Regions from separate parts of the Streptomyces sp. NPDC046915 genome, predicted to be linked through region 3. Evidence: riboswitches for the same ligand, from Rfam matches in the RefSeq annotation. Region 3 holds a riboswitch; each other region holds the start of a gene.
What was found. A riboswitch is a leader RNA that binds a small molecule or an ion and turns the genes downstream of it on or off. The one in region 3 is predicted to bind cyclic di-AMP.
Positions count from the first base shown of each region.

Region 1 (10,243 bases), on a different contig from region 3:
GGGGGCCCGCCGCGCGGCCCCCGCGCGGCCGGGTTCTCGCCCTTGCGCAGGGCCTCGACCAGGGCCCGCAGGTCGGCCTCGCCGCGGGCGGCGCTGCGGCGCAGGGCGGCGACCCGGTCGGTCACCGAGCGGGCGGTCCGGTCGGCGGCGAAGGCGGCGATGAGGATGCCGGCGACGGTCACCGAGACCGCTCCGGCGAGCACGGTCCACAGGGTGAGGCCGGGGCGGACTCCGGCGGAGCGGACGGTGACCAGCACGGCCGCGCTGGCGCTGAGCGCGACCGCGACGGGCGGCAGCACCGCGAGACGGAGGAGCTGTGGCCGTATGTGCGTCTCGGGCAGTGCGGGAACGGGGCGGGCGGCCGGCCGTCCGTGCCGGCCGCCCTCACGGCGGTCGGCACGCGCGGCCGGTGCGCGGAGGTGAGACATGGGTGTCCTCGTACTGGTCCGGCGGGCACGATGCGGCCCTGCGTCGTCCGACGGACACTCACAGTAGTCGCACCGGCATCAAGTGCGGTGGGCAGTTGACAAAGTCCACCGGTGAGGGTCCCGCTCTGGTATGACGCGTCGTACGACAGACCGACAACCCGGCCGGAATCCCCGGAGCGGAGCCGTAAATCCTCGATCCGACCTGGTCAGATGTGGTCACGAACAGACAGTGAGGGCCGGGGAGCCCATGACTCCCCGGCCCTCGCCGGCCCCGCGTCGTGCGGCTGCCGCCACGCGGCGCTCAGCCCGCCGGAACGGCCTCCGGGTCCCCTTCGTCCTCCGCCGTGCCGCCGGGGGTGTCACCGGCTGTGCCGGCCTGGACCTGGGCCTTGGCCGCCGAGCCTGCCGCGGCCTTCACGGTCGCCTCCGTGACGGCCTCCGGCCAGCCACCCGCCGGGGCGAGGGCCACGCCGCGCCACCACGGCTCGGACGGGACGGTCTCGGCGGTGGGTTCGAAGGGCTCGCCGGGGCGGGGCAGCGCGGCGCGGGCGCCGGCCGCGCGGGCGGCCGCGACGGTGCCCTCGCCGGGCTCCGCCCAGGGGTGGGGCGCCAGGTTGAAGGTGGCCCAGTGGATCGGCAGCATCGCACCGGCGGCGGCCTGACCGCCCTGGAGGTCGAGGTGGGCGCGCATGCCCTCCTCGGGCGTCATGTGTATGTCGGGCCAGAACTCGCTGTAGGCACCGATCTGGATCATCGTGGCGTCGAACGGGCCGTGGTCGGCGCCGATGTCCTTGAAGCCGTCGAAGTAGCCGGTGTCGCCGCTGTGGTAGATCCGGTGCTCCTCGCCGGCGACGACCCAGGAGGCCCAGAGGGTGTGCTGGGTGTTGCGCAGCCCGCGTCCGCAGAAGTGACGGGCCGGCGTGGCGGTCAGGGTGAGACCGGCGACCTTGGTCGCCTCGTGCCAGTCCAGCTCGCGCAGCCGGCTCTCGGCGACACCCCACTGTTCGAGGTGGGCCCCGACGCCGAGCGGCACGGCGAAGAGGGTGTCCGTCCCGGCCAGCGCCTTGATGGTGGGCAGGTCCAGGTGGTCGTAGTGGTCGTGGCTGATGACCACCACGTCGACCGGGCCGAGCGCGGCCAGCGGCAGCGGCACCGGGTGCAGCCGCTTGGGCCCGGCGAACGGGAACGGGGAGCAGCGCTCGCCCCAGACCGGGTCGAACAGCACGCGCTGCCCGTCGATCTCCGCGAGCACGCTCGAGTGGCCCATCCAGGTCAGCCGCAGCCCGGTGGCGGGCGGCCGGGCGAGGTCGGCGAGCGTGGTGGGGTGCACCGGGACGGTGCCGTGCGGGGAGCGCCGGGGGCGGGTGTCCTTGTCGAGGAAGACCTTCGCCAGGTCCAGGGTGGAACCGGAGGGCCGGGTGCGGGCGGTGCCTCCGGGGTTCTGGAAGACACCGTCCTTGAAGTGGGGCGATCTGCGGATACGGGCCAGGCGCTCACCGCCGGGCTCCGCGCCGAAGGCCGCGGGCCGCAGCGTGCGCAGCCCGGAGCTCAGGGAACCCAATCCGGTCACGGTACCTCCAGGTGGAGTCGGCGAGGTCATTCATTATGGTCGGCCCGTTCCGACAACCGGGGACGGGGTCCGGTTGTTCCTTGCCCCGCCGGCCGGAGCCCCGATATCGTCGGACGCTTCACTGTACTGACCGGCCGTTCAGTAGACGGTCCGGCAGCCGTTCCCGGGAGCCCGTATGACGACCCCACTGATGTCGCTGGTCTGGACGGACCACGTCACCGGACGCCAGGGGTTCCTGGTCGTCGACCGGCTGGTACGGGGCGTGGCCAGCGGGGGCTTGCGGATGCGGCCCGGCTGCACTCTCGAGGAGGTGACCGGGCTCGCCCGCGGCATGACCATGAAAGAGGCCCTGCACTACGACCCCGAGAGCCGGTACGTGCCCCTGGGCGGCGCCAAGGGCGGCATCGACTGCGATCCGCGGGACCCCGGGGCGTACGGGCTGCTGGTGCGCTACCTGCGCGCGATGCGGCCGTACGTCGAGAGCTGCTGGACCACCGGTGAGGACCTCGGCCTCACCCAGGACCTGGTCGACCGGGCCGCCGCCGAGGCGGGGCTGGTGTCGTGTGTCCAGGCCGTGTACCCGTTGCTCGACGACGAGGCGGCGGCCCGGCGGCGGCTCGCGGACGCCTTCGCCGTCGAGGTGGACGGCATCGGCCTGGACGAACTCGTCGGCGGCTGCGGGGTGGCCGAGTCGGTGCTCGCCGCCCTGGACCGGGCCGGGGTGCCCCGTGCGGGCACGCGGGTGGCGGTGCAGGGGCTGGGGACCATGGGCGGGGCGACGGCGCGGTTCCTCGCGCGCGCGGGCCTGCGGATCGTGGCCGTCGCCGACATCAAGGGCACGATCGCCAATCCGGCCGGTCTGGACGTGGAGGCGCTGCTCGCCGCGCGGGACGCGTACGGCACCCTGGACCGCGCGGTGCTGCGTCCCGGTGACCGGGAACTGCCGGGCGAGGCCTGGCTGTCCGCCGAGGCGGAGGTGCTGGTGCCGGCGGCGGTGTCGTACGCGATCGACACGGCCGGCCAGGAGCGGATCACCGCCCGTTGGATCGTCGAGGCGGCCAACATGCCGGTGCTGCCGGAGGCGGAGGGGCTGCTGTCCGCGCGCGGGGTGACCGTGCTGCCCGACGTGGTGGTCAACTCCGGTACGAACGCCTGGTGGTGGTGGACCCTCTTCGGGGACATCGGCCCGGACGCCGAGGAGGCCTTCGCGTACACCCGGCGCTCGATGCGTGCCCTGGTCGGCCTGATGCTCGCGCGCGCGGAGGCCGACGGCACGACTCCCCGGGCCGCCGCGCACGCCCTGGTGGCCGACCGGCTGCCGGTGATCGCGGAGCGCTTCGGCTGGTACCGCTGACCGGACGGCCGGACTGCGCCGCTGCCGTGACCGCGTGAGCGATTAGGGTGACGGCGTGGCGAGAGTGCGGTTGAGCGTGGCGGAGCGGCGGGAGGAGCTGCTGCGGGCTGCCGTCGAGCAGATCGAGGCGCGGGGCGTGGCGGCGGTGCGGATCGCCGACGTGGCCGCGGTGCTCGGTGTGAGCAACGCGCTGGTGCTGTACCACTTCTCGACGAAGGAGAAGCTGGTCGCCGCCGCCTTCGCGCACGCGGCGGAGGGCGACCTCGCGCATCTGCGGGGGCTGCTGGGCCGTCGTACGTCCGCGCTGCGCCGGCTGCGGGCCGCCGTGCGCTGGTACGCGCCCACCGGCCAGGCCAAGGGCTGGCGGCTGTGGATCGAGGGCTGGGCGGTGGCGCTGCGCGAGCCCGCCCTGCGGGAGGTCACCCGCGATCTGGACCGCCAGTGGAAGGCGGCGATCGCCGAGGTCATCGCCGAGGGCGTCGAGGCGGGCGAGTTCGACTGCCCGGACCCCACCGCCACGGCCCTGCGCCTGACCGCCCTGCTCGACGGCCTCGCCGTCCAGCTGACGTCCTACGCCGGCGCGGTGCCCCGGTCCCGCGCCCAGGCATGGGTGAACGAGGCCCTGGCCCGGGAACTGGGCCTGGACCGGGAGAATCTGACGCAGCCGTGACGCTCCGCGCGGGCGACGCCCCGACGGGGTGTACCGGGCGGCGGCAGGGCGGCCGGGGCATCGCTCCCGCCCGCGCATGACCGCGCTGCCCGGAGGCCGTACGGCACCGCAGCCCGCTGCCGTACCGCCTTCGGACAGCGCCACCGCCGAACCCCCGGAGGGAACCCGCTCAGGCCACCGAGGCGATCCGCGTCCTGATGTCGTCCGGGGACAGGGCGCCCTTGGCCGTCACGTGGTCGCCGGAGGACTCGCCGCGCAGGCGGCGGCCGATCCACGGGACCAGGTACTCGCGGGCCCAGTGGACGTCGTCGCGGCGGATGTCGAGCGTGCCCCGGGGCGGGAGCGGCGGCCAGGGCTGCTCCGGGTCGGCGGGGACCTCCACGCCGAGCACCTCGCCGGCCCGCAGCGCCACGCGCGTGTGCCCCTCGGGCGAGAGGTGGAGCCGGTCGTGGTCCCAGGCGCGCCGGTCCTGGACGGTCCTGAGGGACCACAGGTCGAGGACGGGACAGCCGTACCGGTCGGCGATGGCCCGGACATGGCCGTTGTACGTGGCGATCTTGCCGCGCAGATGCTTGAGCACGGGCACGCCACGCGTGTCGAAGCCGGTCGTCACCATGACGGTGCCCGCGACGGAGGTGAGCTGTGCCACCGCCAGCTCGAAGCGCTCGGCCACCTCGTCGGGGTCGGTGCCGGGCCGGATGATGTCGTTGCCGCCCGCGCAGAAGGACACCAGGTCCGGGGCGAGTTCGACGGCGCGCGGGAGCTGGTCCGCCACGATCTGGTCGAGCAGTCTGCCGCGTACCGCAAGGTTCGTGTACCTGAAGTCGCCCTCGGGCCGCCGGTCCGCGAGGAGGACCGCGAACCGGTCGGCCCAGCCGACGAACGCCCCGTCGGGGCCGGGGTCGCCCACGCCCTCGGTGAAGCTGTCCCCCACCGCCACGTACGACCCGATCACTGATCTGTTGTCACTCTTCGAATCGTCTGCCACATCGGCCCATGATTCACCTTTCGATGTGACCTACGCGACCGTAATACGGGGTTGACGGACGGTGAGATAAGCCACGGCACCGAAAGGCGCCGGACGGGAATACGCCCGGGTACACCGAAGGCCGGACCCGGGGATCAGGGGTCCGGCCTCCGGTGGTCCGAGTGCCGTCAGGCGACGGCGACGCCGTGCGAGCGGAGGTAGCCGACCGGGTCCACGTCCGAGCCGTAGTTCGGCGTGGTGCGGATCTCGAAGTGCAGGTGCGGGCCGGTCACGTTGCCGGTCGCGCCGGAGAGGCCCATCTGCTGCCCCGCGGCCACGGTCTGCCCGGCCGAGACGGAGATCGAGGAGAGGTGGCCGTACTGCGCGTAGTAGCCGTCGGCGAGCCTGATCACGACCTGGTTGCCGTAGGCGCCGCCCCAGCCGGCGGAGACGACCGTGCCCGCGCCCACGGCCTTGACGGAGGTGCCGGTCGGGACGACGAAGTCGACGCCCGTGTGGTAGCCGCTGGACCACATGCCGCCCGGCACGTGGTAACCGGTGCCGACGGTGCCGCCCGACACCGGGAGGGTGAAGCCGGTGGCGGCGTTCGGCGCGGCGGCGGGCGCCGGCCGGGTCCGCGTGGCCGACCGCGAGGCCGGGGGCGTGGTCGCGTGCGAGGCGGACGAAGTCTTCTTCGGGGCGGCGGACTTGGCGCTCGTGCCGGTCCCGGCGGCCTTCTCGCCGAGGGTCAGCTTCAGGCCGGGGTGGATCAGCGAGGGGTCGCTGCCGACTGCCTCGCGGTTGTCCGCGTAGAGCCGGTGCCAGCCGCCGCGGACGTTCTGCTCGTCGGCGATCTTCGCGAGCCAGTCGCCCGACCGCACCGTGTAGGTGTGCGCGCCCGCTTGCGCGGCGGCGGCCTTCTTCTCGGCCACCGGCACGGCCTGGACGGCCTTCTCGGAAACGGAGTCCTTCGCGGTGGCCGCGGAGGCCGCATGGGCACCGGTGGCCCCCATGAGGGGCAGCGCCAGCGCGGCGCCGCCGGTTCCGGCGACGGCGATGGAGCGGGTGAAACGCCGGTTCTTGGGACGGCGGTGCTTACCCTTCGCGGGCATGGCGAATTCCTCTCCGGCGCCTGCGAGGTGAGCTGTCGGGTTCGGGCTGGAGCTGCCCGGCCGCGCACGGAGCGCGGCTTCACCCCTAGCCGTCCCGGAGACCGGGACAGGCAGTCGTACCTGGTGGGTCCCCCGCTCCTGCCGTGCACGGGTGAGTGTGTCCGAGCTCCGGGCGGCGGCAGGATTCGGCGTTCCGTCCGGATTGGTGGCGAACGTAAGCGAGCGGGACGCGACGGGACAAGCAGAAGATTCCCTCTGTCCGCGTTTCGCTTGATCCGTTACGGGAGTTCCCGGTCACCCTCCGTGAATTCCCTTCTTCCCCGCCGCGTCAAATCGCCGGAAAACCATGCGGATTACGTGAACATGACGCACAACGGACGGTCACCAATATGACCCTCCTCACCACTCGACCCCCATGACCCCCTATTTCAGAATTAGTTCCAATAAAAGTAATGAAGGGCCTCATTCGGGCAGATTACTCAGATACGACGCAGACGGAGAACCGCCGCATCGAAGTCACCGCGCAACCCCGTGCGCAGCCCGTGGTGCAGCAGGACGGCACCTCGATGGATTTCGCCCGTTTCGCGGCATTCGTACGATGCCGTGGGGTCGAGGCCGCGCAGCCGCAGCGCGGGGACCGGCTCGCCGTACCGCTGCGCCTGGAGCCAGGCGAGGACGACCGTCTCGTCCCCGAGGACGTACTGCACCGCGCTCAGCCCGCCCTCCGGCGGCCGCAGCCGATGGAGGTCGCCGCGCTGCACGACCGGGCGGATCTCCTTGTAGAGCTCCACCCACTCCCGGGCCTCGGCGAGCTCCTCCTCCGTCCATTCCGAGAGGTCGCCACCGACGCCGAGGACCCCGGCCATGGCGCTCACGAAGCGGAACTTCAGGGCGCTGACCCGGCCGTTGAGCTGGGTGTTCGGGCTGTCGGTGACCCAGGCGGCCATGACCCGCGCGGGATGGATCTGGCTGAAGCCGTGCTGGATGGCCAGCCGGTCGAGCGGGTCGGTGTTGTCGGAGGTCCACACCTGGTCCGTACGGCTCATGACACCGAGGTCGATCCGGCCGCCACCGCCCGAGCAGGACTCGAAGGCGACGCGCGGGTGGGCCGCCCGCAGCCGGTCGAGGAGGCCGTACAGGCCACGGACATGGTCCACCCACAGTCGCTGCGGGTACGGTTCGCCGGGCCAGCCGGCGTCGGTGAAGCAGCGGTTGAAGTCCCACTTCACATAGTCGACCGGGGCGCTGGAGAGAAGCCCGTCGAGCTGCTCCCAGAGGTACTGCTGGACGTCCTCGCGGGCGAGGTTGAGGACGAGCTGATTGCGGAATTCCGTCCGCTTCCGTCCGGGTTGGAACTGCACCCAGTCGGGGTGGGCGCGGTACAGCTCGCTGTCCGGGTTGACCATCTCGGGCTCGACCCAGATGCCGAACTGCATACCGAGGGCGTGCACATAGTCCGCGAGGGTCCCCAGGCCGTTCGGGAAGCGGTCGGGGTTGGGCGTCCAGTCGCCGAGACCGGCACGGTCGCTGGTGCGGGCGCCGAACCAGCCGTCGTCGACCACGAACAGCTCGACGCCGATCGCAGCCGCCCGCCGGGCGAGGGTCGCCTGCTGCTCCTCGGAGATGTCGAAGTTCGTCGCCTCCCAGGAGTTGAACAGCACGGGCCGGTCCCGGTCGGCGTCCGGGATGACGTACGCCCGCTGGTAGGCGTGCCAGGCACGGCTGGCGCCGCCGAAGCCGCCGTCGCTCCACAGGCCCGCGAAGACGGGCGTGGTGTACGACTCCCCCGGCGCCAGGGTCAGCAGACCCGAGTCGTCGTAACCGGCGCCGCCGGTGATCTGCACCCGCGCGTCGGGGAGCTGGGCGACCGCGATCCGCCAGGACCCCGACCAGCCGAGGGCGCAGCCGTAGACCTCGCCGTGCTCCTCGCCGGCGCCGGTGTCCAGGGCGATCCAGGGCAGGTGCTGGTGGCCGGTGTGGCCGCGGCGGCTGCCGATGATTTTGTCGCCGTACGTGAGCGGGGCGCTGGTCAGCCGGGACTCGGCGGCCCAGCGGCCGTGCAGCTGGGACAGCCGCCAGCCGTCCCGGTCGGGCAGGGTCCAGGTGGCGGCGTCGGCGCGCAGCAGCTCCACGCGCGCGTCGCCGCCGTTGCCGACGGTCACCCAGCGCTCGACGACGTCCCCGCGCATCCGGTAGTGGAGCGTGACGGCCAGTCCGCCGTCCCTGAAGCGCAGCCGCAGCTCGTCGCCCTCGGTGTCGTACGCCTCGAAGGTCCACTCGGTGCCGCGCCGCTCCTCGGTGCGCACGGACAGTGCGGGCCGGACGAAGCGGGGGCCGCCCTCCACCGGGTACTCCTCGCGGCCGTCGAGCGGGGACTCGAAGGGCCAGTAGCCGGGCAGCGGACGGACGGCGAGGGCCTCGGCGTCCGCGAGCGCGATGCGCGGGCCCCAGTGGAGGTGGAGCAGTTCGTGCGCCTCCGTCAGATGCAGCGCGTAACCGCTGGTGGGCCCCGTCAGGAGCCACGTACGACCGTTTTCGGCGATGTCCACCATCGAACCCTCACAGGTGTCAACAGATCCGCTCACGCACCAACATCATCAAGGTCTTCCGGCCCCGGAGGCAACGCCTGTGGACAACTCATTGCCTGAGAAAACCGATGTCGTATCGTCGACAGCGTGCCCGCCGGCGAGCCGCGACGGCGGGAGCGACCGCAAGGAGCCCACGTGACGCAGCAGGTCCCGTCGACCGAGCCGGAGCTGACCGGAGTACGCAATTTCCGGGACGTGGGCGGCCTGCCCACGACGGACGGACGGCGGGTGCGGTCCGGGGTCCTCTTCCGCAGCGGTCATCTCGCGCACGCCACCGATCAGGACGCGGCGTTCCTCGCCTCCCTGGGCCTGCACACGGTCTTCGACTTCCGCAACGCGGCCGACAAGAAGCTCGAGGGCCCCGACGTCGGGCTGCCCGGCGTGCGCAATGTCAACCTGCCGCTGAGCGACCCGGCGGACGGCGCCGAGTTCTGGAAGATGGTCCGCGACGGCGACCTCGACCAGCTCCGCGTCATCCTCGCGGACGGCAAGGCGGCGAACCGGATGATCACCTCGTACCGCAGGATCGTGACGGAGCGCACGGCCGAGCACTCCCGGGTGCTGCACGCCCTCGCCGAGGACAGTGTCCCCGCGCTGATGCACTGCGCGGCGGGCAAGGACCGCGCGGGCATCTCCATCGCCGTGACCCTCCTCGCGGTGGGCGTGGAGCGCGAGGCGATCGTCGCCGACTACCTCGAGTCCAATGCCAAGCACCGCCGTTACCGGGTGCGCCGCAACGGCAGCCCGGACACCGCCTACACCCCCGAGGTGATGGGACTGCTCAGCCCGCTCTTCGACGCGCGCGCCGAGTATCTGGCGGCGGCCTTCACGAGCATCGAGGAGACCTGGGGCGGGGCCGACGCCTACCTGGAGCAGGGACTGGGGCTCACTCCCCGGACCCGGGAGCGGCTGCGCGAGCGCCTCGTCGACTGACGGGGGCTGACGCCGGATGATGGCGGCCGACGGCGGTCAGCTCTTGGCGCCCACCGCGAACAGCAGGTAGAGGAACGCGGCGAAGAGGTGACCGACGGCGATGTAGATGATCAGCCGGATCCACAGGGCGCGGGGGAACTTCTCCTCGTAGTCGCTCATGGCAGCTCTCCAGTCAAGGGGCCCAGGCACAGTGCGGCCGTGGGGCTTTGCAGCAGGGTGTGGACGAACAGCAGTTCCACGCCGTCGTGGTCCTCGGCGGCGAGGCGGTGCGGGGTCAGCGAGTCGAAGTGCGCGCTGTCGCCGGGCGCGAGCAGGTGCGCGCTGTCGCCGAGGCGCAGTCTGAGGCGGCCCTTCAGGACGTAGAGCCACTCCTCGCCGGGGTGGACCCGCACGATGTCGCCCTGGGTGCCGTACGGCACCCGGACGCGCAGCGCCTGCATGCCCCGCCCGGGGGACCCGGCCTGGAAGTACGTCCAGCCGCCCGCCCGGGTCGGCTCCATGTCGGCGGCACGCACGATGGCGTCCCGGTCGGCGACGGTCTCGCCGAGCAGTTCCGAGACGGTCGTACTGTAGATACGGGCGAGCGCGAGCAGCATCGGAAGCGAGGGCTGGCGCCCGCCG
Region 1 covers NZ_JBEYXB010000026.1:92,974-103,216, forward strand. Annotated here, with positions in the region: gene ABZ915_RS41890 (ATP-binding protein) at 1-428, opposite strand, end outside; gene ABZ915_RS41895 (MBL fold metallo-hydrolase) at 730-1,998, opposite strand; gene ABZ915_RS41900 (Glu/Leu/Phe/Val dehydrogenase dimerization domain-containing protein) at 2,174-3,352, shown strand; gene ABZ915_RS41905 (TetR/AcrR family transcriptional regulator) at 3,408-4,022, shown strand; gene ABZ915_RS41910 (SGNH/GDSL hydrolase family protein) at 4,192-4,977, opposite strand; gene ABZ915_RS41915 (LysM peptidoglycan-binding domain-containing M23 family metallopeptidase) at 5,178-6,101, opposite strand; cyclic di-AMP (ydaO/yuaA leader) riboswitch at 6,106-6,265, opposite strand; gene ABZ915_RS41920 (alpha-galactosidase) at 6,581-8,653, opposite strand; gene ABZ915_RS41925 (tyrosine-protein phosphatase) at 8,825-9,622, shown strand; gene ABZ915_RS41930 (DUF6126 family protein) at 9,659-9,781, opposite strand; gene ABZ915_RS41935 (XRE family transcriptional regulator) at 9,778-10,243, opposite strand, start outside.
Region 1: it holds a riboswitch for cyclic di-AMP, as region 3 does, so the genes downstream of both, ABZ915_RS41915 (LysM peptidoglycan-binding domain-containing M23 family metallopeptidase) here and ABZ915_RS27740 (NlpC/P60 family protein) in region 3, are expected to answer to the same signal.

Region 2 (10,243 bases), on a different contig from region 3:
GAGCCCCGCTGGACCCGACGCGTCCCTTCCTGCGCCCGCATGCTCCCTGGCCGGACCGCGCGCGCACGCCCGCGCCCCAGCCCGCCCCCGTCGCGCCCACCCCGTCCGTGACCGAGAAGCCCGACGTCGCCGCGGCCGTCGACGAGGTCAAGCGTCTGCTCGGCGAGGGCCGCATCACGCAGGCGGTGGACATCCTCGGCGCGATCCTGCCCGCCGCGGCCGAACAGCACGGCGAGCACTCCCCGGTCGTCCGCACCCTGCGCAAGCAGTACGCGGCCACGCTCATGGACGACGGCCAGTACCGGCGGGCGCTGCCCGAACTGCGCCGTCTGGCCGACGAACGCGCCACCGAGGCCGGTCAGGCCGACCCGCAGTCCCTGCGCTTCCGCTACGACGCCGCCCAGTGCCTGGAACAGCTCGGCGAACCCGCGGCGGCCCTGGCCGAGTACCGGGCGCTGCTGCCGTACTACGAGAACCAGTACGTCTCCGGCGACCCGCAGCTCGCCCACGACGTCCGCCGCCGCATCGGCCACCTGCTGCTCGCGCTCGGCGACCGGCCCGCCGCCCACGACACGCTCGCGCGCCTCGTGCTGGACGTGGAGCGCGTGCACGGCCCCGGGCACCCGCTGGCCGCCGAGATCAGGCGGACCCTGCAGTGGCTGGGGCAGGTCCGTGGTTAGTCTTTGCCGTTCCCTGAGGGATCTTTGTGATCTTCCTGGGGCGGAGTTTTCCGAACACGGGGGCGGCGCGGGATAAGGTGCCGTCCGTTTTTGCCACGCAGTTCCCGGCACGCAGCACTACAAGGGTGGGGTCTTCCATGTCCAGGTCCAGCCATCGGCAGTCCAAGAAGCGCAGATACATCACGTGGGGCGTCGCCGGTGCCGCCGTCGTGGCCGGCGCGGGCATCGCCGCGCAGACCTCCATGGCGGCCACCACCTGGCCCGCGCAGAAGACGTACACCGGCCGCGCCTTCGACACCTGCGCCGCGCCCTCCCAGTCCGCGATGAAGGCCTGGCACACCGGGTTCTACGGCGCCGCGGCCGTCTACGTGGGCGGCAAGAACCGCGGTTGCGGCCAGCCCAACCTCACCGCCTCCTGGGTCAAGTACGTCAGCGGTCTCGGCTGGAAGCTCATCCCGCTGTACGTCGGTGCCCAGCCGCCGTGTCAGTCCGGCTCCAACCCGGAGAAGCTGACCACCTCCACCGCCGCCTCCCTCGGCGCCTCCGACGCCTCCGACGCCGTGGCCAAGGCCTCCGCGCTCGGGATGAAGGCGGGCAGCCCGATCTACCTGGACATGGAGTCGTACGACACCACGAACAAGTCGTGCAACGACGCGGTGCTGACGTATGTGCGCGCCTTCGACAAGGGCCTGCACGCCAAGACGTACCGCACCGGTTACTACGGCTTCACCAGCTCCAGCGCCAAGGCCATCGCCACCGCCGCCGACAAGACGGACCTGCCCGGCAACCTCTGGTACGCGCTGTGGGACAAGCAGAACACCACGACCGCGGACTGGCCGTGGGGCTCCACCCAGTTCACGAACCACAGCCGCGCCCACCAGTACATGGTCAACAGCAAGGAGACGTACGGCGGCGTCACGATCACCGTCGACCGTGACGCGTGGGACGCTCCGGTGGCCATCACCGGCTGACCGGCTCCCTCCCGCGCCCTCCCGCATCCTCCCGGGGCACGCGGCGGTGCCCGAAGCGCGCGCGAATCGTTGGTCGAATGGGTTGGCCAGAGCTTGCCCACTGCCTACCATCGATCACCGCAAGACTTTGTGCACCGCCGCACAATCTCCCTTGGAGGTTTCCTTGCACCGCCGCCGTCGCACCGCGCTCGTCCTGTCCGCCGCGATCGCCGCCGCGGCCCCCCTGCTCACCGCGTGCGGAAACGATGCGCACCCCGGCGCGGCGGCCGTCGTCGGCGGCCAGCGGATCACCGTCGCCCAGCTGGAGAGCCGGGTGAACGAGGTGCGCCGGGCGCAGCAGGCCGCGGTGCCCGGCGAGGCGCAGTACCAGCAGGTCCTGGCCTCCACCAGCAGCCTCACCCGCGACACCCTGCACAACATGGTCCTCGACCGGGTGCTGCACCGCGCCGCGCAGGACCAGGGCGTCACGGTCAGCCGCAAGGAGATCCAGCAGATGCGCACCGGCCTGGAGCAGCAGGCGGGCGGGGCGAAGGGGCTGGAGACGACCTGGCTCCAGAAGTACGGCATCGCGCCCGCACGTCTCGACGACAATCTGCGCCTCCAGCTCGAAGCGCAGAAGCTCGCCACCCAGCTCGGCACGGACACCACCCAGCCCGCGTTCTGGAAGGCCCTGTCCACCGCGTCCAAGGAACTCCACGTCGACCTGAACCCGCGCTACGGCACCTGGGACGTGCAGAAGAGCAGCCGGGTCGACGCGAAGACGCCGTGGGTACGGGAGGTCACGGGGAGCGGGACGCAGGAGACGGCGTAGGTCGGGCGGGTGCAGGCCCGGGTCCGAGCCCGGGGCCAAGCCCGGGTCTGGTCCGAGTCCCGTCCGAGTCCGGTCATACGATCCCACCGTCATCCCCGCCCTGTGGACAACGCGCGAGGCCGCCGGTGGGTGTGCGTTACGTTCGAGGCGTGAACACCACCAGCCTCGAAGACGCGCAGGTACCGGGCCCGGACGCCGCCCCCGGCCGGATCGTCCTGCTCACCACCAGCCACCGTGTCGCGCCCGGACTGCTGTCCTGGCCCGCCTGGCAGGCGCTGCGCGGCGCCGACCGCGTGCTGTGCGCGGACGGCGCCCATCCGCAGCTGCCCTATCTGCGCGAGGCCGGGATATCCGTGGACGAGGCCGCCCCGACCGCCCAGGAACTCGTCGACGCCTGCGCCGGCGGCCACACGGTCGTGGTCGTGGCGACGGGCGAGGGCGAGCCGGCCCTCACGGACGGCCTGGCCCGACTCGCCGGCACCGGCCGGGTTTCCATGCCGGAGCTGGAGCTGCTCCCCGCCTCCTACGACCTGCCCGGGGCCCGCCTCCTCGACCTCGTCCAGGTCATGGACCGCATCCGCGCCGAGTGCCCCTGGTCCTCCCGCCAGACCCACGAGGGCCTGGCGAAGTACGGCATCGAGGAGGCGTACGAACTCGTCGAGGCGATCGAGGCCGGCGACCGCGAGGAACTGCGGGAGGAACTGGGCGACGTCCTGCTCCAGGTCGTCTTCCATGCCCGCATAGCCGAGGAGGACGCCGACGAACCCTTCTCCATCGACGACGTGGCCGGCGGCATCGTCGCCAAGCTCATCCACCGCCACCCGCACGTCTTCGGCGACGCGACGGCCGAGACCCCCGAGGAGGTCAAGGAGCACTGGCTGCGGACCAAGGCGGTCGAGAAGCAGCGCACCTCCGTGACCGAGGGCATCCCCCTCGGCCAGCCCGGCCTCGCCCTCGCCGCGAAGCTGTCCTCCCGGGTACGCATCGCGGGCCTGGACGTACCCCTGCCCCAGGGCGAGGGCATCGGCTACGACCTCCTGGCCCTCGCGACCCGGGCCGAGGCGGACGGCGTCGACCCGGAGGCGGCACTGAGAGCGGCGGCGCGGGCCTACCGGGACGCGATACGGGCCGCCGAGGGCGTGGCGGGGCAGGACCTGTCCGGCGGACAGCCATAGCCCCCGAGGCACGCGCCGGAAACCCGGATACCGTCAAGGGGTGACCAACCAGCCCCACCTCCAGCCCCACCCCCAGGCAGCCCCCGGCGCGCCCGCCCCGGACCTCTTCACCTGGGAGTTCGCGAGCGACCCCTACCCGGCCTACGCCTGGCTCCGGGAGCACGCGCCCGTGCGGCGGACGAAGTTGCCCAGCGGGGTGGAGGCCTGGCTGGTCACCCGGTACGCCGACGCCAAGCAGGCGCTGGCCGACCCGCGGCTGTCGAAGAACCCGGCGCACCACGACGAGCCCGCGCACGCCAAGGGCAAGACGGGGATCCCGGGGGAGCGCAAGGCCGAGCTGATGACGCATCTGCTCAACATCGACCCGCCGGACCACACCCGGCTGCGCCGACTCGTCAGCAAGGCGTTCACGCCTCGCCGCGTCGCCGAGTTCGCCTCGCGCGTGCAGGAGCTGACGGACCATCTCATCGACGGGTTCGCCGCGAAGGGCTCCGCCGATCTCATCCATGAGTTCGCCTTCCCGCTCCCCATCTACGCCATCTGCGACATGCTCGGCGTCCCGCGCGAGGACCAGGACGACTTCCGGGACTGGGCGGGGATGATGATCCGGCACGGCGGAGGCCCGCGCGGCGGGGTCGCACGGTCGGTGAAGAAGATGCGGGGCTACCTCGCCGAGCTGATCCACAAGAAACGCGAGGCGCTCCCGGCCGAACCGGCGCCCGGCGAGGACCTCATCTCCGGTCTCATCCGCTCCTCCGACCACGGCGAGCACCTCACCGAGAACGAGGCCGCCGCCATGGCGTTCATCCTCCTGTTCGCCGGGTTCGAGACGACGGTCAATCTCATCGGCAACGGCACGTACGCCCTCCTCACCCACCCCGGGCAGCGGCAGCGGCTTCAGGAGTCCCTCGCGCGCGGAGAACGGCAGCTGCTGGAGACCGGCGTCGAGGAACTCCTGCGCTACGACGGCCCGGTGGAGCTCGCCACCTGGCGGTTCGCCACCCGGCCGCTCACCGTCGGCGGGCAGGACATCGCACCCGGCGACCCCGTCCTCGTCGTACTCGCCGCCGCGGACCGGGACCCCGAGCGGTTCGCCGACCCGGACGTCCTCGACCTCGCACGGCGTGACAATCAGCACCTCGGTTACGGCCACGGCATCCACTACTGCCTCGGCGCCCCGCTCGCCCGGCTGGAGGGCCAGACCGCGCTCGCCACCCTCCTCACCCGTCTTCCCGACCTCCGACTCGCGGTGGAACCAGCCGATTTGCGGTGGCGTGGGGGGCTCATCATGCGTGGACTGCGTACCTTGCCCGTGGAGTTCACGACCGTCCGGTAATCGACCGGTAAGCGGGAGGGCGGACGGCGCCTTCACAAAAAAGTGACCGACGTTCAACTCTGTGATCTTCACGTGATCTGCGCGGCATTAACTTGTGACAAGTGATCGTCTGCCGATACGTTCACTCGTCAGCGCGGCGCCTCACCGCAGTCGCCGCGCCGGTACTGCTGTCTTGGGAAAGGTCACCGCATGCTCTCCGGGAACGGTCGCCACCGACGCCCCCGTCAGGCTCCGGCCCTCCTCGTCGCGGCCGGAGTGACCGGCTCCGCCATCGCCATCCCGTTGCTCGGCGCATCCGCGGCCAACGCGGCCGACGGGACCACGTGGGACAAGGTGGCCGAGTGCGAGAGCGGCGGCTCGTGGAGCGCCGACTCGGGCAACGGCTACTACGGCGGCCTCCAGATGTCCCAGGGCGACTGGGACAAGTACGGCGGCCTCGACTACGCCTCCACGCCGGACCAGGCCAGCCGTTCGCAGCAGATCTCGGTCGCCGAGAAGATCCTCGCCGACCAGGGCACCAAGCCCTGGGCCACCTGCGCCCTGCTCTCCGGCCTCACGTCGAACTCCGGTTCGGTGGACGTCGACACGGGCGTCGGCGGGTCCGGATCATCCGGTTCCGACAATTCCTCCCATTCGTCGAATTCATCTGATTCATCCGATTCGAAGGATTCCAAGGGGTCCCAGGGGTCCGAGGATTCCTCGAAGTCTTCGTCTGATTCGTCGGAGTCGTCCGATTCCGGCCCCTCGCTGGACGCCTCGTCCTCGCCGAGCCCGGGTGTCGATGCCGGCTCCAAGGGTTCGGATGATTCCGCCAAGTCGGACAAGTCGGCATCTTCCGGCTCCGGGAAGTCCGAGGGCAGCGGCAGCTCGGCCACGGTGTCTCCTGACGCCGATGAATCGGACGATTCGTGGCAGACCGGGGGTTCTTGGAGCCTTGTGGACACCGGGGTGGCCAGCAGTGGTCGTCACCGGGGCGACAATGCGGACGAAACCGTGACAAGCGGTCAGACCGCCACCACCTCCGGCCGGCACGCCGCAGGCGGCTACACCGTCCGCGACGGTGACACTCTCGCCTCCATCGCCGACTCCCTTGGCCTCGAGGGCGGATGGCGGGCGCTCTATGCCGCGAACAAGGGCGACATCGGAAGCGACCCGAACAACATCGCCCCCGGTCAGACCCTGGAACTCAGTGCCGAAACGGGTGCAAAGTAGCGGGAGTTGACGCCCCGTTTTGGGCTTGTTGTCCGCTTTGCTGAAAGTGTGGGATGAGTCTCAGAAGCCCTGATCGTCTTTGAATTTCCGCGGATCGCGTGTCTACGGTCATGACCGCTCGTCAACGCGAGCCCCGGCCGCCGCAACGCCGAATCCTGCCAGCGGCTGCCCGGGAACAGTCGTCGCGTCAAGCGCCGTAGGCAGGAGCGGGGGACCCAAGGTAAGCGCCGGGCCCGGAGGTCGAAAGACCACCGGGGACGGCTAGGGGTGAAGCCGCGCCTCGCACGAGAACCACGCGAGGTGCGGCCGGGCAACTCAACCGGCCCGAACCCGACAGCTCACCTCGCAGGCGTCGGTGAGGGGATCGATCCATGCTGTTTTCCGGCAAGGGCAAGCACCGTCGTCCGTCCAAGGCCGTCCGCGCCATCGCTGTCGCCGGTGTCACCGGCGCCGCCGTCGCCGCCCCGCTGATGGCGGCCGGCAACGCCTCCGCCGCCACCGCCTCCGAGTGGGACGCGGTCGCCCAGTGCGAGTCCGGCGGCAACTGGTCCATCAACACCGGCAACGGCTACTACGGCGGTCTCCAGTTCTCCGCCTCCACCTGGGCCGCGTACGGCGGCACGCAGTACGCCTCCCAGGCCAACCAGGCCTCCAAGGCCCAGCAGATAGCCGTCGCCGAGAAGGTCCTCGCCGCGCAGGGCAAGGGTGCCTGGCCGGTCTGCGGCAAGGGCCTGTCCGGCGCCGCCTACACCGGTTCGAGCAGCGGCTCCTCCAGCTCCTCCAACTCCTCCAGCTCTGCCGGCACCACCACCCGCTCGGCCGACCAGCAGGCCGCCACCCGCTCCTCGGAGCGTCCGGCCGCCAAGAAGACCGTCACCACCCCGACCGGCAAGACGGTCAAGAAGGGCGACGGCGAGTACAAGGTCGTCAAGGGCGACACCCTCAGCTCGATCGCCGAGAAGCACCACGTCGCCGGCGGCTGGCAGAAGCTGTTCCAGCTGAACAAGGACATCGTCGACGACGCCAACGTCATCTACCCGGGCCAGCAGCTGCACCTGAAGTGACACCTGGCTGGTAGTACGACCACAGCGCCCTCATATCCGTGGCCTCCATGATGGAGGCCACGTGAGGGTCACCCCCCCGTCCCCCACGGGGTCCCCCGCTCCGGTGCGTGTTCCCCCGTACGCACCGGAGCGGGGTTTCTTTTTTCTTCCCGCCCTTTGTTCCGTTGGGGAACAATGTGTACCGTCGCCGTGTCCACGGGGCGGTCGGTCGGCTGCCGATGGCCCGGGGACGGTTAGGCTCTAGTCGCAAGGCCCAGCCGCAAGGCACACAGCCCCGCACTTTCAGCGTCACATCCAAGAAGGAGATGCTCGTGCCGTCCATCGACGTCGTCGTAGCCCGGGAAATCCTGGACTCCCGAGGCAATCCCACGGTCGAGGTCGAGGTCGGCCTCGACGACGGCAGCACGGGTCGTGCCGCCGTCCCGTCCGGCGCCTCCACGGGCGCCTTCGAGGCCATCGAGCTCCGCGACGGTGACCCCAACCGCTACCTGGGCAAGGGCGTCGAGAAGGCCGTCCTCGCCGTCATCGAGCAGATCGGCCCGGAGCTGGTCGGCTACGACGCCACCGAGCAGCGCCTGATCGACCAGGCGATGTTCGACCTGGACGCCACCGACAACAAGGGCTCCCTCGGCGCCAACGCCATCCTCGGCGTCTCGCTCGCCGTGGCCCACGCCGCCTCCGAGGCCAGCGACCTCCCCCTCTTCCGCTACCTGGGCGGCCCGAACGCGCACCTGCTGCCGGTGCCGATGATGAACATCCTGAACGGCGGCTCGCACGCCGACTCCAACGTGGACATCCAGGAGTTCATGATCGCCCCGATCGGCGCGGAGTCCTTCTCCGAGGCGCTGCGCTGGGGTGCCGAGGTCTACCACACCCTGAAGAAGGTCCTGAAGTCCAAGGGCCTGTCCACCGGTCTCGGCGACGAGGGCGGCTTCGCCCCGAACCTCGAGTCCAACCGCGCCGCCCTCGACCTCATCATCGAGGCGATCAAGCAGGCCGGCTACATCCCGGGTGAGCAGATCGCGCTCGCGCTCGACGTCGCCGCGTCCGAGTTCTACAAGGACGGCAAGTACGAGTTCGAGGGCAAGTCCCGCTCCGCCGCCGAGATGACGGAGTACTACGAGGAGCTCGTGGCGGCCTACCCGCTCGTCTCCATCGAGGACCCGCTGTTCGAGGACGACTGGGCCGGCTGGAAGGTCATCACCGACAAGCTGGGCGACAAGGTCCAGATCGTCGGCGACGACCTGTTCGTCACCAACCCGGAGCGCCTGGCCCGCGGCATCGAGGAGGGCAGCGCCAACGCCCTGCTCGTCAAGGTGAACCAGATCGGCTCGCTGACCGAGACCCTGGACGCCGTCGAGATGGCCCAGCGCAACGGCTTCAAGTGCATGATGTCCCACCGTTCCGGTGAGACCGAGGACGTCACCATCGCCGACCTCGCCGTCGCCGTGAACTGCGGTCAGATCAAGACCGGCGCCCCGGCCCGCTCGGACCGCGTCGCCAAGTACAACCAGCTGCTGCGCATCGAGGAGATCCTCGACGACGCCGCGGTCTACGCCGGCCGCAGTGCGTTCCCGCGCTTCAGGGGCAACGCCGAGGTCTCCAAGGGCTGACCCCAACCGGTCAACCCCGAGTAAGGCCTAGCCAGTCGTACGTACGTCCCCGTACCCGGTCCCGTACCGTGTCCGGGGACGTACGCACGTAGGAAGCACGCAGGGGAGGCGGAGAGCCAGATGGCCGCGAAGGAACGGGACCGTTTCTCCACCGCGACCAGGATCCGGCTGCTCGGCGAGCAGACGGCGGCCCGGGTCTACCGCTCCCAGACCAAACGGCAGGCCCGCCGTTCCCGGCTCACCAGCCGGGCCGCGCTGCTCGCCCTCGTGGTGTGCACCCTGGTGGTGGCCCTGGCCTACCCGATGCGGCAGTACGTCTCCCAGCGCGCCCAGATCGCGGACCTCCAGCGGGAGAAGCAGCAGGCCAAGGAGCGGGTCGAAGAGCTGCGCGACCTCAAGGCGCGGTGGCAGGACGACACGTACGCCGAGCAGCAGATCCGGCGGCGGCTGCACTATGTGATGCCGGGGGAGACCGGGTACGTCGTGATCGACCCGGACGCGGCCAAGCAGGCGCGCACCGACCTGGTGGCGGCCGACCGCCCCTGGTACGCGAACGTCTGGGACGGGGTCGACAAGTCCGACGCCGCTGACCAGTGAACCCACAGAGAGACTTTCGTACAGCCATGGAAACGCCCGCCCGTCGCCCGACCACCACCCCTCAAGGGCAGCGCTCCGCGCTGACGCTGTTTGATCTGCCCCAGACCCCGCGCACCGAGCCCACCGAGGCGGACGTCGAGGCCTTCAAGCAGCAGCTCGGGCGGCCCCCGCGCGGACTGCGCGCGATCGCGCACCGGTGCCCCTGCGGGCAGCCGGACGTCGTGGAGACCGCTCCCCGGCTGCCGGACGGCACGCCCTTCCCGACGACGTACTACCTGACGTGCCCGCGCGCCGCCTCGGCGATCGGCACGCTGGAGGCGAACGGCGTCATGAAGGAGATGACCGAGCGGCTGGCGAGCGATCCCGAACTGGCCGCCGCCTACCGGGCCGCGCACGAGGACTACATCCGGCGCCGGGACGAGATCGAGGTCCTGGCGGGCTTCCCGAGCGCGGGCGGCATGCCGGACCGCGTGAAGTGCCTGCACGTTCTCGTGGCCCACTCGCTGGCCGCGGGACCGGGTGTGAACCCCCTCGGCGACGAGGCGCTCGCCATGCTGCCCGAGTGGTGGCGCAAGGGGCCGTGCGTGCAGCCGCTCCAGGCGCCCGATCCGGCGGACGAGCACCCGGGCGAGGAGGGCACGGTCCTCGACCCGGCCGAGGCCCGCAGTGGCTTCTTCGCCGACAAGCCGCTCGTCCCGGAGGGCTTCTCCCGGGTCGCGGCCGTCGACTGCGGTACGAACTCCATCCGGCTGCTGGTCGCCGACGTCGACCGGGCCACCGGCGA
Region 2 covers NZ_JBEYXB010000021.1:91,918-102,160, forward strand. Annotated here, with positions in the region: gene ABZ915_RS38750 (serine/threonine-protein kinase) at 1-680, shown strand, start outside; gene ABZ915_RS38755 (glycoside hydrolase domain-containing protein) at 818-1,651, shown strand; gene ABZ915_RS38760 (SurA N-terminal domain-containing protein) at 1,815-2,462, shown strand; gene ABZ915_RS38765 (nucleoside triphosphate pyrophosphohydrolase) at 2,612-3,637, shown strand; gene ABZ915_RS38770 (cytochrome P450) at 3,678-4,973, shown strand; gene ABZ915_RS38775 (transglycosylase family protein) at 5,163-6,185, shown strand; cyclic di-AMP (ydaO/yuaA leader) riboswitch at 6,368-6,552, shown strand; gene ABZ915_RS38780 (transglycosylase family protein) at 6,557-7,249, shown strand; gene eno (phosphopyruvate hydratase) at 7,555-8,862, shown strand; gene ABZ915_RS38790 (septum formation initiator family protein) at 8,983-9,459, shown strand; partial or broken gene ABZ915_RS38795 (DUF501 domain-containing protein) at 9,486-9,995, shown strand; gene ABZ915_RS38800 (Ppx/GppA phosphatase family protein) at 10,203-10,243, shown strand, end outside.
Region 2: it holds a riboswitch for cyclic di-AMP, as region 3 does, so the genes downstream of both, ABZ915_RS38780 (transglycosylase family protein) here and ABZ915_RS27740 (NlpC/P60 family protein) in region 3, are expected to answer to the same signal.

Region 3 (10,243 bases):
GGAAATCACACGGTGGGACACGTCAGGGAGCCGCGGCGTGGTCCACGAGGTCACGAAAGGCACGTTGGGCAGGTAGGGCAGGACGCCGCGGGCGCCGCATGCCTCACGTCTCTCACGCGGGCCACTCGTGTCCCGTCGACCGCGCTTCTTGTGGCATCCCATGAGCGCACACGGGGGGCGGAGCCGTCCTCCGGCGTGCCGACAGGAGGCCGGCCATGATGGTCACCAGAGCACTCGACCCCATACTCCCGCTCTGCCGCCGTCTCGTGCCGGACAGAATCGCCGGCCTGTCCCTGGCGCTCCTGAAGGCGACCGCCCTGGAAGCCGCGATCCTCGCGGGGCATGTGCTGCTGTATCCGACCGGCATCCTCCCGGAACGCCGCTCCCCTCTCGTGGCGGTGCCGGACGGCGGCGCGAAGCTGCCGGTCCAGGAGCGGCCGCCGGTCGTCCTGCTGCACGGCTTCGTCGACAACCGCTCGGTCTTCTTGCTGCTGCGCCGCAATCTCCTCCAGCACGGCAGGCAGCGGATCGAGTCGCTCAACTACTCGCCGCTGACCCGGGACATCCGTGCCGCGGCGGAACTGCTGGGCCGGCACATAGAGGAGGTCTGCGAGCGGACCGGCAGTCCGCAGGTCGACGTGGTGGGCCACAGCCTCGGCGGGCTGATCGCTCGCTACTACGTGCAGCGGCTCGGCGGTGACCACCGGGTCCGTACGCTCGTGACGCTGGGCAGCCCGCACGGCGGCACCCGGGCCGTGCCGCTGGCGAACGCGCACCCGATCGTGCGCCAGATGCGCCCCGACTCCGAGCTGATCGAGGAGCTCACCCGGCCGGCGCCCGGCTGCCGCACGTACTTCGTCAGCTTCTGGAGCGACCTGGACTCCCTGATGGACCCGCTGGAAACCGCCCGTATCGACCATCCCGACCTGATGGCACTGAATGTGCCGGTAACGGGGATCGGGCATCTCGCCCTGCCGGTGCATCCGGCCGTCGCGGCCGGGATACGGCAGGCCCTCGACAGCGAGCGGCCGACGGCAAGGGCGGCGAAGCGCCGGAACGGCCTCACGGTCGCATCCTGATCCCGGCTCGGCCACGCGCGTACCGGGCGGTGCAACAGCCGCCCGGGACGGCCCGTTTACCGGGCCGACACCCATCCGGCTTCGAACGTCCTTCGAACACAAAGCCAAACCCGCGCCCGTCGTCCCCCGAAACACGGCCGAATGCCCGTTTCCCGCGAACGTGAAACCGGCCGAAGATTGTCGCGCCCGCGTACCGCCGGGTACAGTCGCCGCACTGCTCTGCCAGCCCCTGTTGTCGAGGCGAAAGAGAAGTTGGTGAACGACCGTCACCCGTCGGGGACCATGACCACCCCGGCTTCGGCTTCCGACGCCGCCTCCGCGCACTACGCGACCCACGGCGGCCAGGAAACCCAGTACGGCGACTTCACCACGTACGACGGGTACGGCGCCACCGGTTTCGAGACCGGCGCCCACGCCACCGCGACCTTCGATTCCGACCCGCTCTTCGGCAATCTCCCGGGCCAGGGCCACACCACCGGCGCGTACGACACCACGCAGTGGACGACCGGCGCCGGCCAGAGCGCGCACTACGACCCGTACGCGGCCCAGCACCACACCGTCTACGACTCCGGCGCCTACGACGCCACCGCCTGGACGACCGGCCAGCAGCAGTTCGCCGGCATCCCGCACCAGGCGACGTCCCCGGACGTCAGCGGCCAGTGGGAAGCGAACGCCTGGCTCCAGCCCGACCAGTCCGGGGCCGCGCCCGACCACACCCAGCAGTGGGAGTGGGGCACACAGACCTTCGACACCGGCGCGTACGACGCCACGCAGTGGAACTCCGACGGCTCCGCCGCGGCCACCGAACCCGAGCCCTTCGAGCAGTCCTTCGACCAGCAGGGGACCGCCACCTTCGAGCAGGTCTCCTACGAGGGGTACGAGGAAAACTACGAGGAGAGCTACGAGAACGACGTCGAGGCGGAACCCGTCGCGGACGGCGACGAGTTGTCCGCCACCGGTGAGTTGCCCGGCGTCGCTCCCCTGCTCGACGACCAGGAAGAGGTCACCCCGGCGCCGCCCCGGCCGGGCTCCCGCAGCGCGGCCCGCTCCCGTCGCCGTACGCCTCCCAAGCGCTCCGCCCTGCTGACCGTCGCCGTGCCCTCGGTCTGCGTGATGGGGGTGGCCGGGATCGCCGCCGCCTCCGTCGGCAGCCTGACCGACGGCGGCGGCAAGGACACCACGGCCAGCGCTTCGGACACACATGCGGTGAAACCGTCCGCCGCCAACAGCAAGCTGGACTCGCAGCTCAGGACCCTCTCCGCCGGCGCCGACGACTTCGCCGACCGGGCCAGCCGGACGCAGGAACGCATCGACCTCAAGTCCCAGCAGGAGGCCGACAAGAAGGCGGCGGCCGCGGAGGCGGCCCGCAAGGAGCGGCTGCGCCCCAAGTACGTCCTCCCGGTCACGCAGAAAGGGCTCAGCGCCTATTTCGGCCAGGCGGGCGTGAACTGGATGTCGGTGCACACCGGCATCGACTTCCCCGTCTCGTACGGCACGACGGTGATGGCGGCGACCGACGGCACCGTCTCGACGAAGTGGAACAGCGCCTACGGCAACATGCTGATCCTGACGGCGAAGGACGGCACGCAGACCTGGTACTGCCACCTCTCCAGTTACCGGGTTCCCGCCGGCACGAGCGTCAAGGCCGGTACGCCCATCGCGTACTCCGGGAACTCCGGCAACTCCACCGGCCCGCACCTGCACTTCGAGGTCCGGCCGGGCGGCGGAGCGGCCATAGACCCGCTGCCGTGGCTGCGCAGCCACGGGCTCGACCCGACGTAGGCCCCCGGGGGCCGCGCCCCCGGAACCCCGGCGCCCCGCGCCTCCTACGGCTTCTCCCTACATCCCTACAGCTTCTCCACCGGCGCGTACCGCAGCAGCAGCCGCTTGGGCTTGGTGTCGCCGAAGTCGATCGTCGCCTCGGCGTTCGCGCCCGTGCCCTTCACCCCGACGACCGTGCCGAGCCCGAACTGGTCGTGCGTCACCCGGTCCCCGACGGCCAGCGCCACCACCGGCTTCTCCGAGCTCCTGCGGGTGGCGAAGCCCGAGGCGCCCGACGCCGAGGAGCGCGAGCGGGTGGAGGACAGCGAGGCCGCCACCCCGGACGCCGGTCCGGAGGGCATCGGCGCCGCCCCTCCCTTCCGCTTCCACTCCACATGGGCGGGCGGGATCTCCTCCAGGAAGCGGGAGGGCGGGTTGTACGAGGGCTGGCCCCACGCGCTGCGCAGAGCCGACCGGGTCAGATACAGCCGCTCCCGCGCGCGCGTGATGCCGACGTACGCCAGGCGCCGCTCCTCCTCCAGCTCCTTGGTCTGGCCGAGGGCACGCATGTGCGGGAAGACGCCGTCCTCCATGCCGGTGAGGAAGACCACCGGGAACTCCAGACCCTTGGCGGTGTGCAGGGTCATCAGCGTGATGACGCCGTCGCCGTCCTCCTCGTCCGGGATCTGGTCGGAGTCGGCGACCAGCGCGACCTGCTCCAGGAAGTCGGACAGACCCACCGACTCGCCCTCACCGCGCTCCTGCTCGAACTCCAGCGCCACTGCCGCGAGTTCCTGGAGGTTCTCGATGCGGGTCTCGTCCTGCGGGTCGGTGGAGGCCTGCAACTCGGCCAGGTATCCGGTGCGTTCGAGTATGGCTTCCAGGACGGTGGCCGGGCCCGCGCCGGACTCGACGATCGTACGGAGCTCCTCCATGAGCACGTTGAACCGCTTGACCGCGTTCGTCGACCGCGCCGCCATGCCGTACGCCTCGTCGACCCGCTTCAGCGCCTGCGGGAAGCTGACCTTCTCCCGCTGGGCGAGGGCGTCGATCATCGCCTCCGCGCGCTCACCGATGCCGCGCTTGGGCACGTTCAGGATGCGGCGCAGCGGGACCGAGTCCTCGGGGTTGGCGAGGACGCGCAGGTAGGCCAGGACGTCCCGGACCTCCTTGCGCTCGTAGAAGCGGACACCGCCGACGACCTTGTAGGGCAGGCCGACGCGGATGAAGACCTCTTCGAAGACACGGGACTGGGCGTTGGTGCGGTAGAAGACGGCGACGTCCGAGGCCTTCGCCTCGCCCGCGTCCGTGAGGCGGTCTATCTCGTCGGCGACGAACTGCGCCTCGTCGTGCTCGGTGTCGGCGACATAGCCGGTGATCTGCGCGCCCGCGCCCGCGTTGGTCCACAGGTTCTTGGGGCGGCGGGACTCGTTGCGCTCGATGACCGCGTTGGCCGCGGAGAGGATCGTCTGGGTGGAGCGGTAGTTCTGCTCCAGCAGGATCGTCGTCGCGTCCGGGTAGTCCTCCTCGAACTGGAGGATGTTGCGGATGGTCGCGCCGCGGAAGGCGTAGATCGACTGGTCGGCGTCACCGACCACGCACAGCTCGGCGGGCGTCAGGTCGTCCGGGCCGGGCGGCACGTCCGCCGGGTGCGCCGGATGCTCGGAGGTGCCGACGAGCTCCCGCACGAGGGCGTACTGGGCGTGGTTGGTGTCCTGGTACTCGTCGACCAGGACGTGACGGAAGCGGCGGCGGTAGTGCTCGGCGACGTCCGGGAAGGCGCGGAGCAGGTTGACCGTCGTCATGATCAGGTCGTCGAAGTCGAGCGCGTTGGCCTCGCGCAGCCGCGACTGGTACAGGGCGTAGGCCTGGGCGAGGGTCTTCTCGAAGCCGTCGGCGGCCTGGGCGGCGAAGTCCTCCTCGTCGATCAGCTCGTTCTTCAGGTTGGAGATCTTGGCGCTGAAGGACTTCGGCGGGAAGCGCTTGGGATCGAGCTCCAGGTCGCGGCAGACCAGGGCCATCAGCCGCTTGGAGTCGGCGGCGTCGTAGATCGAGAACGACGACGTGAAGCCGAGCCTCTTGCTCTCCCGGCGCAGGATGCGCACGCACGCGCTGTGGAAGGTCATCACCCACATCGCGTTCGCGCGCGGGCCGACGAGCTGCTCGACGCGCTCCTTCATCTCGCCGGCGGCCTTGTTGGTGAAGGTGATCGCGAGGATCTGGCCGGGGTGGACGCCTCGCTCGCCGAGCAGGTGGGCGATGCGGTGGGTGAGCACGCGGGTCTTGCCGGAACCGGCGCCGGCCACGATGAGCAGCGGGGAGCCGGCGTGGACGACGGCCGCGCGCTGGTTCTCGTTCAGCCCGTCCAGGAGCGCGGCGGCGTCGATCGCCGGGCGTGGGGCGCCGTCACGGTAGTACCCGTCCCGGTCCGGTGGCACATCGAACTTCCCGCCGAACAGATCGTCCGGAACCGGCTCCGGAGCGTGATCGTCCTCGGGCGGCGGCGGGGGTTCCTCCTCGTGCCCACGAGGGGTCTGGAGGTCCGCCAGGAAGCTGTCGTCAAAGAGGCTGCTCATCGCTCTCCGAGTCTAGGGCGCCCCACCGACAACCGGCCGCCACCCTCGGAACTTGGCCGGCGGACGATCCCCTCACCCTGCGGAACCGCATGGTCACAAGAGCGACACGCGTGTCCCGTGTCACGAAAATGTATCGGACATATAGTGCACCAACCTTCACATGAGTCACACGAGTTGGCTAGCGTTCGGCCAGGCCGCTCGACCCCCACCGGCGAACCTCGCCGGGCCGCGCGGCCTCCGCCGAGTCCGGTGCGCCCCTTACGGCAGCCGGAGCCGGGGACCCACCGAGACCTTGGGGTGAATCGGCCCGCCCTCCCCACCGGGGACGACGGCCGTAGGGCAACCCTTCCGAACCACCCGCCCGAACCCGACAGCTAACCCGGTAGGCGGAGCATTGGAAGGAGTCGCCTCCCTTGGCGTCGCACCGCAAGCGCCCCTCGGGTGGGGCAGGCATACGCAAGCCCGCCCTCGCCACCGCCGCCCTCACCTCCGTCGCCCTGCTCTCCCAGACGGCCAACGCCACCCCCTCGACCCCCTCCACCGACAACAAGCCGAGCATGGAAGAGGTCGAGAAGAAGGTCGACGACCTGTACCGGCAGGCGGGGTCGGCGACCGAGAAGTACAACGCGGCCAAGGAGACGACCGGCAAGCAGCGCCGGCGAGTCGACACCCTCCTCGACGAAGTGGCCAAGCGCACGGAGAAGCTGAACAAGGCGCGCGAGAAGCTGGGTTCGTTCGCCGCGGCCCAGTACCGGACCGGGGCCGCCGCCCCCGACACCGCCACCTTCCTGCTCGCGGACACCCCGCAGGACTACTTCGACCAGACCCAGCTGATGAGCCGGCTGACCAAGCGGGAGAAGGGCGCGGTCGACGACTACGTCACCGAGCAGTCCGCGACCATGAAGAAGCGTCAGGAGGCCACCCAGAGCCTCGAGACGCTGACCGACTCCCAGCACGACCTCCAGGCCGCCAAGTCGACCGTCCAGAAGAAGCTCTCCACCGCGCGTGAGCTGCTGTCCACGCTGACGGCGCAGGAGAAGGCGCGGCTCGCGGCGATCGAGAAGCAGAAGCAGGAGGAGGCCGCGCGCAAGGCGGCGGAGCTCGCGAAGGAGCAGGCGGCGGCGCAGGCAGCCGCGCAGGCGAAGGCACAGCAGCAGAACAGCGGCTCGTCGGACACGTCGACCTCGACGGGTTCCTCGTCGGGCTCGTCCACGTCGACCTCGCCGTCCACGCCGACCTCCTCGTCCTCCGCCAAGGCCGCGAAGGCGATCGCGTTCGCCCGCGCGCAGATCGGCAAGCCGTACGTCTGGGGCGCCACCGGCCCCGGCTCCTACGACTGCTCCGGCCTCACCCAGGCCGCCTGGAGAGCCGCCGGCGTCAGCCTGCCACGCACCACCTACGACCAGGTCAATGCCGGCACCACGGTCTCCCTCGCCAACGCCCAGCCCGGTGATCTGGTCTTCTTCTACGACGATGTGAGCCACGTCGGCGTCTACATCGGCAACGGCATGATGATCCACGCCCCCAAGCCCGGCGCCTACGTCCGTGAGGAGTCGATCTACTACGGCGGCGAATCGATCATCCACAGCGTGGTGCGTCCGGCCTGAGCCGGCGGGGCCCTAGCATCGGGCTCATGCCCGGCCCCTACTCACCTATACGCGTCTGGTGGGCTCGGCGTTCACCGGCGGCCGGTGCCGCTGTCATGGCGACCGGGATCGTGTCGGTGGGGTTGCAGCTGATCGGTCACGAGGTGCTGTCCCGGGTCGCCCTGGGGCTGGCCTGCGCCGCCTGGCTGGGGTTCGCGGCCGGTTTCACCCTGCGGCTGCTGCGCGAGCGGGAGCGGTGGGCGGCGGAGGCGGAGACGCCGAGCGCGCTCACCGCGGTGGCCGCCACGGCGGTGCTGGGCACCCGGTTCTCACTGCTGGGCCGGCCGGTCCTGGCCGAGGCGCTGCTCGCGCCGGCGGTCGTGCTCTGGCCCGTGCTGCTCGTCCTCGTCGTTCGGCGGTGGGAGCGGCGTATGCCGGGGGCGGTGTTCCTGGGCTGTGTGGCCACGGAGTCGATCGCCGCGCTGGGTGCCGTGCTGGCCGCGGCGACGGCCACGGCGTGGCTCGCGCACACCGCGCTCGTGCTGTTCTGGCTGGGACTGGTGTTCTACGGGTTGGCCCTGGCCCGGTTCGATCCGCGGCAGCTGCTGGAGGGTGCCGGGGACCAGTGGATCGGCGGCGGCGCGCTCGCCGTGTCGGCGCTGGCCGGGGCGCGCCTGGTCTCCGCCGACGACACGCCCCTGTACCTGTGGAGCCGCGACGACCAGGGCGTCCTGCGCGCCGTGACGGTCGCGCTGCTCGTGCTGGACTGGGCCTGGTACGCCGCCCTGCTGGTCACGGAGGCGGTGCGGCCACGTCCGGGCTACGACGTGCGCCGCTGGTCGACGGTGTTCCCGATGGGCATGACCGCGGCGGGCACGCTGTCGGTCGGCACCGCCCTCGGGGTCCCGTGGCTGCGGGGGCCCGGGGTGGTGCTGGTGTGGATCTCGGTGGCGGCGTGGCTCGTGGTCGCCGTGGGCGCGGTCAGGTCCACAGCACGGCGATGAAGATGTTCGCCGTGGTCAGCAGGCCGACCAGCCCGAAGAGGTTCTTGTCGACCCGCTCCTCGTCCCGCTTCACGTAGACCAGCCCGAGGATCACGATCAGCAGGGCCAGCTTCACACCGATCTTGATGGTGTTGACGTGGTGGTCGTCGGCCTCGTTCAGCCCGACCAGGATCACGCCGGTCGCCAGCATGGTGAAGGCGCCGTGCAGCATGGCCGGGACGAAGCGGGCCTCGCCGCGTCCCATCGCCTTCATCTGGGTCAGGAAGCCGCCGAGGAGCGCGGCGATGCCGACGATGTGCAGGCCGACGAAGAGATGGATGAGTACGTCCATGAGGTCGGAGCCTAATGGGCCGCATATATGCGCCCCATAGCACCCCATGGCCGGCGCACACCCGGGAAACCGCCGCATCGGTCAGTGCGCTGCCCGAAGTCGGCGACTGTGGGCCGGGAGCGCGGTCAGGTACGGACATCTGGCGACCCTGTGAGGTCAGTTGCGTACATTGCGTTACAAAGCCGTCACTGTGGGGCCTAGCGTCCTCCTCCAGGTGACCGGCTCCCCAACGCCGCCCGGGCCAGGGGCGGCAGTCGGACACCACCGCCAAGAAGGTCCGGCGGCGGCCCGTTCCCCCTGTGCGGGCCGCCGCCGGACGCGTAAACCGCTCCCCACGGCGGTCGTACGAGAGGACATGACGGTCCAGGTGGCAGCGCACCGCAAGCCAAGACAGCGCCCGCTCAGCGGCAACACCGCCCGCACGGCGGCCACCATCGCCCTGGCGGGCGCGGCGACCGCGACGGGCTTCGACGGGACCGGGCACGCCGCGCCGCAGCTGACACCGGCCGAGGTCAGGGCCAAGGTCGACAAGCTGTACCAGGAGGCGGAGGTCGCCACCGAGAAGTACAACGGCGTCCAGGAGCAGGCGGACACGGCCCAGCGGCGGCTGAACACGCTGCGGGACCAGGCCGCCCGCAAGCAGGAGAAGCTGAACTCCGCCCGTGACGCGCTCGGTTCCGTCGCCACGGCGCAGTACCGGGCCGGCGGCATCGATCCGGCGCTACAGCTGATGCTGTCCGACGACCCCGACCAGTACCTGGACGGGGCCGCGTTCGCCGAACGCGCCGGCGACCGGCAGGCGCACGCCGTGGCGCGGGTACGGAAGCGCCTGCGGGAGATCGAGCAGCTGCGGGGCGCCGCCCACGTCGAGCTGACCTCGCTCAGGTCCAGGCAGGCGGAGCTGGAGCGGCAGAAGAAGACCGTCACCGGGAAGCTGGCCGAGGCGCGGCGGCTGCTGTCCCAACTGCCCGCGCGGGACCGCACGCCGGCCCCTCCGGCCGCAGACGAGGCCATTCCGACGGCCCCGAACTCACGCGCCGCGGCGGCCGTCGCGTACGCCTACCAGAAACTCGGCAGCCCCTACGTATGGGGCGCGACCGGCCCCCACGCCTTCGACTGCTCGGGCCTCGCCCAGGCGGCCTACCGCTCCGCCGGCATCTCCCTGCCCCGCACGACCTACGCCCAGATCAACGCGGGCCGCCGCGTCTCCCGCTCCGAACTCGCCCCCGGAGACCTGGTGTTCTTCTACTCCGGCATCAGCCACGTCGGCATCTACGTGGGCAACGGCCAGATGATCCACGCCCCCAACCCGTCGGCCCCGGTAAGGCTGGCCCCGATCGACGAGATGCCGTTCGCGGGGGCTACGCGGGTGGCGTGAGGACGGTTGGGGCGTACGCGACGAACGCGGCCCAGGCCTGTCCGGCGACCGTGAACCGGGGGCTGTCGGGGCCGAGTTTCGAGTCCCGGACGTGGACGGTGTGGGGGCAGGGGGCGACTTCGAGGCAGGCGCCGCCTTGGCTGTCGCTGTAGCTGGACTTGTACCAGGCCAAGGGTTCGCTCATTTTTACTCCGCCACCTTTCTGATGAACGTGGCCGACTCTTCCACGCTGAGGCAGTGCATGCGGATCATTGCATGAGCCTGAGTCAGCGCACTCACCTTGCTGGGGCTGGCATGCAGAACGCTGACCTCCGGCGCCTCGATGTACCCATAGTGCTCGTGCTCAGGCGTCTCCAACAGAACGATGCTGCCGTTGAGGGCAACACCGCTACAGCGCCCAAAGGGCAGGACCTGGATCGACACGTTACGGAGCTCACCTACTTCCAACAGGTGCCGGAACTGCTCACCCATCACCTCTGTCCCACCCACACACGTGCGGAGGGCTGCCTCGTAGATCACGAACCCGTA
Region 3 covers NZ_JBEYXB010000011.1:144,503-154,745, forward strand. Annotated here, with positions in the region: gene ABZ915_RS27725 (alpha/beta fold hydrolase) at 216-1,079, shown strand; gene ABZ915_RS27730 (M23 family metallopeptidase) at 1,335-2,861, shown strand; gene pcrA (DNA helicase PcrA) at 2,927-5,416, opposite strand; cyclic di-AMP (ydaO/yuaA leader) riboswitch at 5,645-5,822, shown strand; gene ABZ915_RS27740 (NlpC/P60 family protein) at 5,830-7,023, shown strand; gene ABZ915_RS27745 (tellurite resistance/C4-dicarboxylate transporter family protein) at 7,050-8,006, shown strand; gene ABZ915_RS27750 (hypothetical protein) at 7,984-8,337, opposite strand; gene ABZ915_RS27755 (NlpC/P60 family protein) at 8,705-9,715, shown strand; gene ABZ915_RS27760 (DUF397 domain-containing protein) at 9,699-9,899, opposite strand; gene ABZ915_RS27765 (helix-turn-helix transcriptional regulator) at 9,902-10,243, opposite strand, start outside.